One region of the Paraoerskovia marina genome, then DNA from elsewhere that is predicted to be linked to it. Evidence: riboswitches for the same ligand, from Rfam matches in the RefSeq annotation. Region 1 holds a riboswitch; each other region holds the start of a gene.
What was found. A riboswitch is a leader RNA that binds a small molecule or an ion and turns the genes downstream of it on or off. The one in region 1 is predicted to bind S-adenosylmethionine.
Positions count from the first base shown of each region.

Region 2: another riboswitch for S-adenosylmethionine. It lies ahead of BLU20_RS02295 (hypothetical protein); the one in region 1 lies ahead of BLU20_RS00035 (rhodanese-like domain-containing protein).
Region 3: another riboswitch for S-adenosylmethionine. It lies ahead of BLU20_RS02840 (hypothetical protein); the one in region 1 lies ahead of BLU20_RS00035 (rhodanese-like domain-containing protein).

Region 1 covers NZ_LT629776.1:4,921-8,170, forward strand. The annotation lists gene BLU20_RS00030 (aminotransferase class V-fold PLP-dependent enzyme) at 1-879, opposite strand, end outside; SAM riboswitch class IV at 911-1,026, opposite strand; SAM riboswitch class I at 1,139-1,234, shown strand; gene BLU20_RS00035 (rhodanese-like domain-containing protein) at 1,240-1,689, shown strand; gene BLU20_RS00040 (O-succinylhomoserine sulfhydrylase) at 1,686-2,963, shown strand; gene BLU20_RS00045 (LLM class flavin-dependent oxidoreductase) at 3,045-3,250, shown strand, end outside.
Region 2 covers NZ_LT629776.1:479,831-483,080, forward strand. The annotation lists gene BLU20_RS02285 (FhaA domain-containing protein) at 1-19, opposite strand, end outside; tRNA gene BLU20_RS02290 (tRNA-Leu) at 265-347, shown strand; gene BLU20_RS02295 (hypothetical protein) at 628-1,332, opposite strand; SAM riboswitch class IV at 1,343-1,459, opposite strand; gene BLU20_RS02300 (ATP-binding cassette domain-containing protein) at 1,755-3,250, opposite strand, start outside.
Region 3 covers NZ_LT629776.1:627,985-631,234, forward strand. The annotation lists gene BLU20_RS02835 (excalibur calcium-binding domain-containing protein) at 1-697, opposite strand, end outside; gene BLU20_RS02840 (hypothetical protein) at 819-1,256, opposite strand; SAM riboswitch class IV at 1,272-1,386, opposite strand; gene BLU20_RS02845 (cold-shock protein) at 1,526-1,729, opposite strand; gene BLU20_RS02850 (ABC transporter substrate-binding protein) at 2,213-3,250, shown strand, end outside.

The sequences.
Region 1 (3,250 bases):
GAGCGCCACGGCGCCGATGACGTTGGGCGACCCTGCCTCGTGGCGGGCCGGTGCGGACTGCCACCGGGTCTCGTCGAGCCCGACCTGACGCACGGCCCCGCCACCGGCCAGGTAGGGCGTGCCCGAGTCGAGCCAGTCGCGGCGGCCGACGAGCGCGCCCGCGCCGAACGGCGCATAGGTCTTGTGGCCGGAGAACGCGATCCAGTCGGCGCCGCTCCGGGCGAGCGAGACCCTGCGGTGCGGGACCAGCTGGGCGCCGTCGAGGACGACCCGGGCTCCGGCGTCGTGCGCGATCTTGACGACGTCCGCGAGGGGCAGAGACTCCCCCGTGACGTTCGACGCCGCGGTGACGGCGAGCAGGACGTAGGGGGTCCGCGCGAGCTCGGCGCGCAGGGCCGCGAGCGTGCCGGAGACCGTCGGTGCGGCGGTCAGCACCGTCGCGCTCCCGCGCTGCCAGGGCAGCAGGTTGGCGTGGTGCTCGAGGTCGAGCACCAGGACCCGACCCGGCAGGCCGTCGGGCCCCGCGGGGACGCAGCCGGCGAGCAGGTTCAACGAGTCGGTGGTGTTGCGCGTGACGACCGTGACGTCGTCCGGCCGTGCGCCGACGAAGTCGCCGATGGTGCGCCGGGAGGCCTCGTACAGGGCGGTCGAGACCTGCGAGAGGTACCCCGCACCGCGGTGCACGCTCGCGTACAGCGGCAGCACCTCGGCGACGCGCTCGGCGACGCTCGCCAGGGCGGGGGCCGAGGCGGCGACGTCGAGGTTGGCGTACCGGATCGGGGCGGCACCGACCCGCGGGACGAGGGTCTCGGCGCCGGTGACGGGGAGCACGGGGTCCAGGTGGTCACAGACCGTGGTCCCGAGAGTTGGTGCGCTCACTGCAGTCCTCCAAGATCCGGGACGCCGCGGCGTCCCACGCTTGCCGCGCACCACCTGGTGAACGGCCGGGTCGTCACCCGGGGCACCCCACCGTGGGAGGAGGGTTGCCGGCCAGCAAACCGGGGTTTCGCGCTGGCACTCATGACCTGCCTCCAAGAATGGCGAGCCGGTCCGGGCCTGTCAAAAGCCGATCTCGCATCGTGGGCATCAATTCTGAGACGGCGTGTTGACGCCCGTCCGCCGTGACGTACGATCCCTCCAACCATCCAGAGCGGCTGAGTGACTTGGCACGATGACGCCGCAGCAACCCCCCTGGCCCTCAGGGCGCGGGTGCTACCGCCACGACCGATGGAGGAGCTCATGAGCACCCCGGACATCCGACCCGCCGACGGCTTTGCCGGTCACATCACCCCCCAGGACGCGTGGGAGATCCTCGCCACCGACGAGCGTGCGGTGCTCGTCGACGTCCGCACCGAGGGCGAGTGGCGCACGATCGGCGTCGCCGACGTCTCCTCGCTCGACAAGGAGACCGTGTACACCCCCTGGGTCACCCAGCTCGGCCCGAACCCGCACTTCCTCGACCCCATCCTCGAGGCCGGCGTGACGCCGGGCGACGGGCGCACCCTCGTGTTCCTCTGCCGGTCGGGCAACCGCTCGATCGGTGCCGCCGCCGCCGCGACCGCGGCCGGTCTCGGCCCCGCGTACAACGTGCTCGAGGGCTTCGAGGGCGACGCCGACGCGCTCGGCGTCCGCAACCAGAACGGGTGGCGCGTCGCCGGCCTGCCGAGCACCACGTGGACCTCCGCATGAGCGCGCCCTACGGGTCCGTCGCGGGCCCCTCGGGCCCCGGCGAGGTGCCCGGAGGCCGTGCGCGCGGGCCTCTGCCCGCGAGCGCCCGTCCGGCGACGCTCGCCGTGCGCGGCGGGCACCGCCGCTCCGAGTTCGGCGAGACCAGCGAGGCGCTGTTCCTCACCCAGGGCTACGCCTACGAGTCAGCCGCCGAGGCCGAGGCCGCGTTCACCGGCGACGCCGACCGCTTCATCTACTCCCGGTACGGCAACCCGACGGTGCACACGTTCGAGGAGCGGATGCGCCTGATGGAGGGGGCCGAGGCCTGCTTCGCCACGGCGACGGGGATGTCGGCCGTCTTCACGTCGCTCGCGGCGATCGTCGGCCAGGGATCGCGCATCGTCGCGGCCCGCGCCCTCTTCGGCTCGACCCTCGTCATCTTCGACGAGATCTTCGCGCGCTGGGGTGTGCAGACCGACTACGTCGACGGTCACGTCCTCTCCCAGTGGGAGGAGGCGCTGTCCACGCCGGCGGACGTCGTCTTCTTCGAGACCCCGTCCAACCCGATGCAGGACATCGTCGACGTCCGTGCGGTCTGCGACCTCGCGCACCGTGCGGGTGCGCTCGTCGTCCTCGACAACGTGTTCGCGACACCGCTGATGCAGAAGCCGCTCGAGCTCGGTGCCGACGCCGTGGTGTACTCCGCGACGAAGCACATCGACGGCCAGGGACGTGTTCTCGGCGGGGCGATCCTCGGGTCGTCGGACTACATCGACGGCCCCGTGAAGACGATGATCCGCAACACCGGCCCGTCGCTGTCGCCGTTCAACGCCTGGACGCTGCTCAAGGGCCTCGAGACCCTCGACGTCCGGGTCCGCGCGCAGAACGCCGCCGCTCACCGGCTCGCCGAGCAGCTCGAGTCGCTCCCCGGGATCGCGGCCGTGCGTTACCCGTTCCTCGACTCACACCCGCAGGCCGACCTGGCCCGCGCGCAGCAGACCGGCGGCGGGACGGTCGTCACCTTCGACCTGGACGTCCCCGCCGGCACGGACCCCGAGACGGCGAAGAAGCGGTCGTTCCAGTTCCTCGACGCACTCCGCGTCGTCGACATCTCGAACAACCTCGGCGACACGAAGTCCCTGATCACGCACCCGGCGACGACGACGCACCGCAAGCTCGGACCGGACGGCCGCGCGGCCGTCGGAATCGCCGAGACGACGGTTCGTCTCTCGGTCGGGCTCGAGGACCCCGCGGACCTGATCGAGGACGTCGAGCAGGCGCTCGCCGCGGGCTGACGCGATCGCCGCCCCGGGGGGCCGCGCGAACGTGACGGACGAGACGGAACATCGGTGCCGGACGCGGCGTTGTACCCGGCGATGACTACCACGCCGCGCCTCTCCGTCCTCGACCTCGTCCCCGTCCGCACGGGCCAGTCCAGCGCGGAGGCGATCCACGCCTCGCTGTCGCTCGTCCAGCTCGCCGACCGTCTCGGGTTCGAGCGCTACTGGTTCGCCGAGCACCACAACATGCCGGCTGTGGCGGCGTCGACGCCCCCGGTGATGATTGCCGCGGCCGCCTCGCG
Region 2 (3,250 bases), 470 kb from region 1:
AACGATCTAGGACGCCCATGCCACCTCCTCCCGTCGACGCACACGGCGACGACGCCACAGCCGCGCCCACCCGGTGCGGGCGCGGTCCCACTGATCGTAACGACGAGAGCGATCATTGGCCCTCTCGGTGCGACACGAGCGAGACACGGTGTGGTGAAGGTTCTGCGCACGCGCACCGGGCTGTCCTATTTGTCGCACGCACCGGCCGCCCCGCCGGGCTCGATTCAAGGATCAGGCCCGCTGCGTGCTAATCTCCTTCAGCGCGCGCGAGTGGCGGAATGGTAGACGCGCTAGCTTCAGGTGCTAGTGTCCGAAAGGGCGTGGGGGTTCAAGTCCCCCCTCGCGCACAGAGTCGGTCTCCTCCGGGAGATCGCAACGATGAAAGTCCCGACCGGGTCGACCGGATCGGGACTTTCGTCGTTTCTGGGGCGGCCGGTTGGGACCAGCGCCGCAGGTCGAGCTCAACCACCGTCGGTCGAGCCTGTCGAGACCGGGTTTCGACAAGCTCAACCTCCGCAGGTCGAGCTCAACCTCCGTTGGTCGAGCCTGTCGAGACCGGGTTTCGACAAGCTCAACCGCCGTCGGTCGAGCTCAACCGCCGTCGGTCGAGCCTGTCGAGACCTGCCGTCAGCGGAAGCGCAGACGGTGCGCCTGGACCAGGCCGATCAGATCGGCCCCGACGCTCCGAGAGGCGGCGGACAGCCGCTTCAGCGACTCCCGGAACCGGCGTCGGGCGTTCTTCAACTCTTGGTCACTGTCCCAACGACGCAGCATCGCGCCCAGACCCGCGACGGCGGAGAGCGCCTCGGCGTGCACGGCATGGTCTGTCGGCTCGAGTGCCTCGAGCCAGTCGGCGTAGCGCTGTACTCGCTGCTCCATCGCGTCCGAGACGAGACCGCTCCGGCGTAGGTCTCGGACGCCGATCGCCGGCGTCGTCGGCCCGCTACGGGTCGGACGCTCGACGATCGGGACGCCCTGCAGCACCGCCTCGTCGAAGACGCCGTGCACCCGGGCCTTGAGGTGGGCGCGCGCGGCAGCCACGCCAGAATCGTCTCTCACGGACGGGCCGATCAGCCGGTGAAGGATGGTCTGCCGGTCCGCGGGGGACGTCGCGGCCGCGGTGGCCAGATGGTGCGCGAAGTGGTGGCAGACGTTGCATAGCGTTCGGTTCCGGCTGAGCTCGGTCCGGCCCCACGAGCCGACCATGCAGGCCGTGCAGAGCATGCCGTGCTCGATGAGCGTCACGCCCGTTCGTCGTGCCCTCTCGCGACGACGCGCACCCGGCTCGTGTTCAAGGATTCCGTCGATCCGCAGGTAGTACTTCTCCACCATCCGTGGCTCCCTTCGCTCCTTCCCGCCACGGTCGTGGCGGGCCGGTCTTCCTCCTGGGGCACCGTGCGCGGGGTGGCGCGGTTGCCGGACCAGCACGCGGAGGGCGTATCGCTGGTCGCTCTTGACCTGGGGCAGGACGATAGCGGCGGATGGCGGGTGGTGCAAACCGGGACAAGCGGGTCTCGACAGGCTCGACCGACGGGGGTTGAGCTTGTCGAAACCGGGTCTCGGGCTACGGGTCTCGACAGGCTCGACCGGCGGGGGGTCTCGACAGGCTCGACCGACAGGCTCGACCGACGGAGGTTGAGCTTGTCGAAACCGGGTCTCGGTCTACGGGTCTCGACAGGCTCGACCGGCAGGGGTCTCGACAGGCTCGACCAACAGGCTCGACCAACAGGCTCGACCAACAGGCTCGACCAACGTCAGACGACGTAGTCCGCCAAGTGTTCCCCGGTGAGCCCGGCCCGGGCGGCCACGAGGTCGGCCGGCGTGCCCTCGAAGACGACGCGACCGCCGTCGTGCCCGGCGCCGGGGCCGAGGTCGATGATCCAGTCGGCGTGCGCCATGACGGCCTGGTGGTGCTCGATCACGATCACGGACTTGCCGGAGTCGACCAGCCGGTCGAGCAGCCAGAGCAGGTGCTCGACGTCGGCGAGGTGCAGGCCCGTCGTCGGCTCGTCGAGGATGTAGGTGCCGCCCTTCTCGCCCATGTGGGTGGCGAGCTTGAGCCGCTGGCGCTCGCCGCCGGAGAGGGTGGTCAGGGGCTGGCCGAGCTTGACGTACCCGAGCCCGACGTCGGAGAGGTGGCCGAGGATCTTCGCGGCGGCGGGGACGCGCGAGGCCCCGGTGCTGAAGAACTCGGAGGCCTCGGCGACGGAGAGCTCGAGGACCTCGCTGATGTTCTTGGCGCCGCCCGCGGAGTCGTCGTCGCCGAGGGTGTACTCGAGGACGGAGGCCTGGAAGCGTCGGCCCTCGCACTCCTCGCAGACGGTCTCGACGCTGGCCATCACCCCGAGGTCGGTGTAGATCACGCCGGCGCCGTTGCAGGTGGGGCAGGCGCCGTCGGAGTTGGCGCTGAAGAGACCGGGCTTCACGCCGTTGGCCTTGGCGAAGGCCTTGCGGATGGGGTCGAGCAGGTTGGTGTACGTCGCGGGGTTGGAGCGCCGCGACCCGCGGATGGGGTCCTGGCCGACCGACACGACGTCGGCGCCTGACGGGATCGACCCGTGGATCAGCGAGCTCTTGCCGGACCCGGAGACGCCGGTGACGACGACGAGCACGCCGAGCGGCACGTCGACGTCGACGTCCTGGAGGTTGTGCATCGAGGCGCCGCGGATCTCGAGGGTGCCCGACGGCGTGCGGACAGCGTCCTTCACCGAGGCCCGGTCGTCGAGGTGGTGGCCGGTGAGGGTGTCGGAGCCGCGCAGCCCGTCGACGGTGCCCTCGAAGCAGATCTCGCCGCCGGCGGTCCCGGCGCGCGGGCCGAGGTCGACGACGTGGTCCGCGATCGCGATCATCTCGGGCTTGTGCTCGACGACGAGCACGGTATTTCCCTTGTCGCGGAGCTGGAGCAGGAGGGTGTTCATCCGGTCGATGTCGTGCGGGTGCAGGCCGATCGACGGTTCGTCGAAGACGTATGTGACGTCGGTGAGCGACGACTCGAGGTGGCGGATCATCTTCACGCGCTGCGCCTCGCCGCCCGAGAGCGTCCCCGACGGGCGGTCCAGGCTCAGGTACCCGAGGCCGATGGTCACGAACGACGCGAGCGTCGCGCGCAGCGCCTCGATCAGCGGTCCGAGCGACGGCTCCGCGAGGTCGTCCATCCAGGTGGCGAGGTCGCTGATCTGCATCGAGCAGAGGTCGGCGATGTTCTTGCCGCGGATCTTCGACGACCGCGCCCCGGCGTTCAGGCGCGTCC
Region 3 (3,250 bases), 620 kb from region 1:
TCTCCCGGTCGTCGAGCGCGTCCTGCTCGTCCTTGAGCGCGGCCTGGTCCTCGGCGAGCTGCTCCTGCTGGGCGGTCAGGTCCTCCATGTGCGTCTCGAACTCGGCGCGGTCGTCCGCGAGGGAGTCGCGCTCCGCCTCGGCCTTGGCCTGCGAGGCGTTCGCCTCGGCGATCGCCTCGCTCGCGTCGCCCCGTGCGGCGAACGCGAGGACCAGCCCGATGACGAGCCCTGCGCAGAGCCCGCCGATCGCGGCGGCGACCATCGGGCCCGTCGCGGTGCGCCGTCCGGAGGACCCGTCCTTGCTCGGGTTGCCCGCGCCGGATCGGCTGCCGCGTGACGGCGCCCCGGCGGCCGGGGAGTCGTCGGGGGTCGCGCCCAGGGCGACGACGCCGCTGGCGGACGCGGTCGGTGTCGACCCCGACGGGCTGCGGGTGGTCGACCCGCTGGTGGCCGTCCTGTCGCCCGAGCTCCGGACGGTGGTCGTCCTCGTGCTCGTGGCCGCCGGAGTGCGGACCGCCTGCATGACGGCGGTGGCACCCGGATCGGTCGCGGCGGGGACCACGGTCGTGGCGTCGTCGTCGTCGACCCAGTACTCCCAGCCGGGAGGGGCCGGGGGCCACGACGGGTCGGGCGACCAGGTCGCATCGGGCTCGAACCCGGGCGGGGTGCTCCACCCCGGGGGCGGGTTGAAACGCATGTCAGGCTCCTCGATCGGTTGCGCGGAACACTATGCGGCAAGCGAGGTGGTTTGCGCCAGACCGTGTGCATTTTTGGGCAGGCGGACGACGCCGGCCTCCCGTGTCGGGAGCGGCCTCCGGTCAGGTGGTCGCGGGGCGGGGAGCGGGGCCGACGCCGCACTCGACGAACGCGGAGACGGTCCGGATCGCGTCGTGCGCGTCGTCGACGACGTACCGCAGGGCGTGGTGCTCCTCGTGGACGGCGACGAGGTCCCCGACGTGGAGCGCGGCCCGCAGATCAGCGGCGTGCCAGAGGATGGCGCGGTTCGGCACCGGTGCGGGCTCTCCGAGACCCGTCGGTCCGGACGGCGCGGCAGGGAGGACGTCGGCGTCGTAGCCGACACACGTGAGTCGTTCCGACACGGACCGCACCACCCCGGTGCGCCATCCCCACGGCGTGGCGTCGAGGGCGGCGCGCTGCGTCGGTGTGAACCCGTACCCCGGTGTGACCGGAAACACAGCCGCGGTGGCCTCGGGCGTGCGCGTGCCGGCGAGGGGAAGGGTGGTGGCGGAGGCCATCTGCGTACTCCTGACGTGGTGCGCTTCCCCCACCGGCGGCGGGGGCGGGTCTTCCTCCGGGAGCACCGTGCGCACTGGCGCGGTTGCCGGTCCCGCACGCCGGAGGGCGATACCACGGGGCCTCATGACCGCGACCATCGTAGGCCGATCCGCCCGCGGATGGCGAGCCCGTCGTCGGGCACCGCGTCCGCACGCAGAACGACCCCCCGCCACGAGTGGCGAGGGGTCGTCGGTTCAGCTGCCGCGTCAGGCGGCGGGCTGAGAAAAAATCACGCGGGGCGGATGTTCTCCGCCTGCGGGCCCTTGGGGCCCTGCGTCACGTCGAACTCGACGCGCTGCGCCTCTTCGAGCGTGCGGTAGCCCTGCGTCTGGATCGCCGAGTAGTGGGCGAACACGTCGGCGGAGCCGTCCTCGGGGGCGATGAAGCCATAGCCCTTCTCCGAGTTGAACCACTTCACGGTACCGAGCGTCATCTTGTTTCTCCTTCAAGAGGTGTCAACGGCCCCGACTTCCGAGGCCGGCATCACGGTGATTCGTCGTCAACTCTTGGGTAAACAAGGTCCGCCCGGTCCGGAGACCGAAGCGCAAGGACAAGCGAACTGCATTCTGCGAGTACGAGCGTACCGGGTTTGAGCCAGGGACACCATGGCCTGACGGCAGAATCATGTGGAGATTTCCGCGCCGCCGGTGCCGCCGCTGCCGCCGGTGCTGCACGCGCGGCCAGGCGGTGCGGTCGCGGGTCGAGGCGGGGCTGTGCGACGTCGTCGCCGCCGAAACGGCACGATCGTGCCGGTATTGCCCGCCAGGTGAGACGAAACGTGTCATGAGTCACATCACGGTAACGATCGGGCGGAACTGTGCCCCAGGACACATCGCCGACACATTCGCTGCCTACTGTGACCGCACGGCACGAATGGTGTCGTGGATCACAGGTCCACCTCGGAGGGAAAAGACTTATGAAGCGACGGACCCTTGCGACGCGAAGCCTCGCGCTCGCTGCAGCCCTCAGCCTGGGCCTGGCGGCCTGCTCGACCGACGACGGCGGCGACAGTGCCGACGGTGGCGGCGACGGCGGCGGCGGCGACGACCAGCTCGTCGTCGGGACGCTCCTGCCCCTGACCGGAACCCTCGCGTTCCTCGGCCCGCCCGAGGTCGCAGGTGTCGGCCTCGCGGTCGACGAGATCAACGAGGCCGGCGGCGTGCTCGGCAACGACGTGACCATCGAGGGCGCAGACTCCGGCGACTCGACGGACTTCAACGTCTCGACCCAGTCGGCGACCGACCTCATCGGCAAGGACGCTGACGTGATGATCGGCGCCGCGTCGTCGAGCGTCTCGCTGAACGTCGTCGACATGGTCACCGAGGCCGGCGTCATGCAGATCTCGCCCGCCAACACGTCGACCACGCTCTCGGGCTACAGCGACCTCTTCGCGCGCACCGCCCCGCCGGACTCCGTCCAGGGCTCCGCCCTCGGCTCGCTCATCCTCGACTCGGGGGCCACCAAGGTCGGCTTCCTCGTCCAGAACGAGGACTACGGCACGGGCCTGCGCGACAACGTCCAGCAGACGATCGAGGCAGGCGGGGCCGAGGCGGTCTACGGCGGCACCGGGGCCGGGCAGGAGTTCCAGCCCGGCGAGTCGAACTTCTCCGCACAGGTCACCGACCTGCTCGCGCAGGACCCCGACGTCATCTCCGTGATCGCGTTCGACGAGACCAAGGCGATCGTCACCGAGCTCGTGGCCCAGGGCTGGGACCTCGGCGGCAAGACGTTCTTCTGCGACGGGAACACGGCGTCGTACGAGGGTGACTTCGACGAGGGCACCCTCGAGGGCGTCATCGGGACGATCCCCGGTGCCGAGGCCAAGGGTGAGTTCAAGGAGCGTCTCGACGCGTTCTACGCCGACTCCGAGGGTGGCGAGCTCACCTCGTACGCCTACGGCCCCGAGTCGTACGACGCGACGATCCTCGCGGCCCTCGCGGCCGTGCGTGGTGGA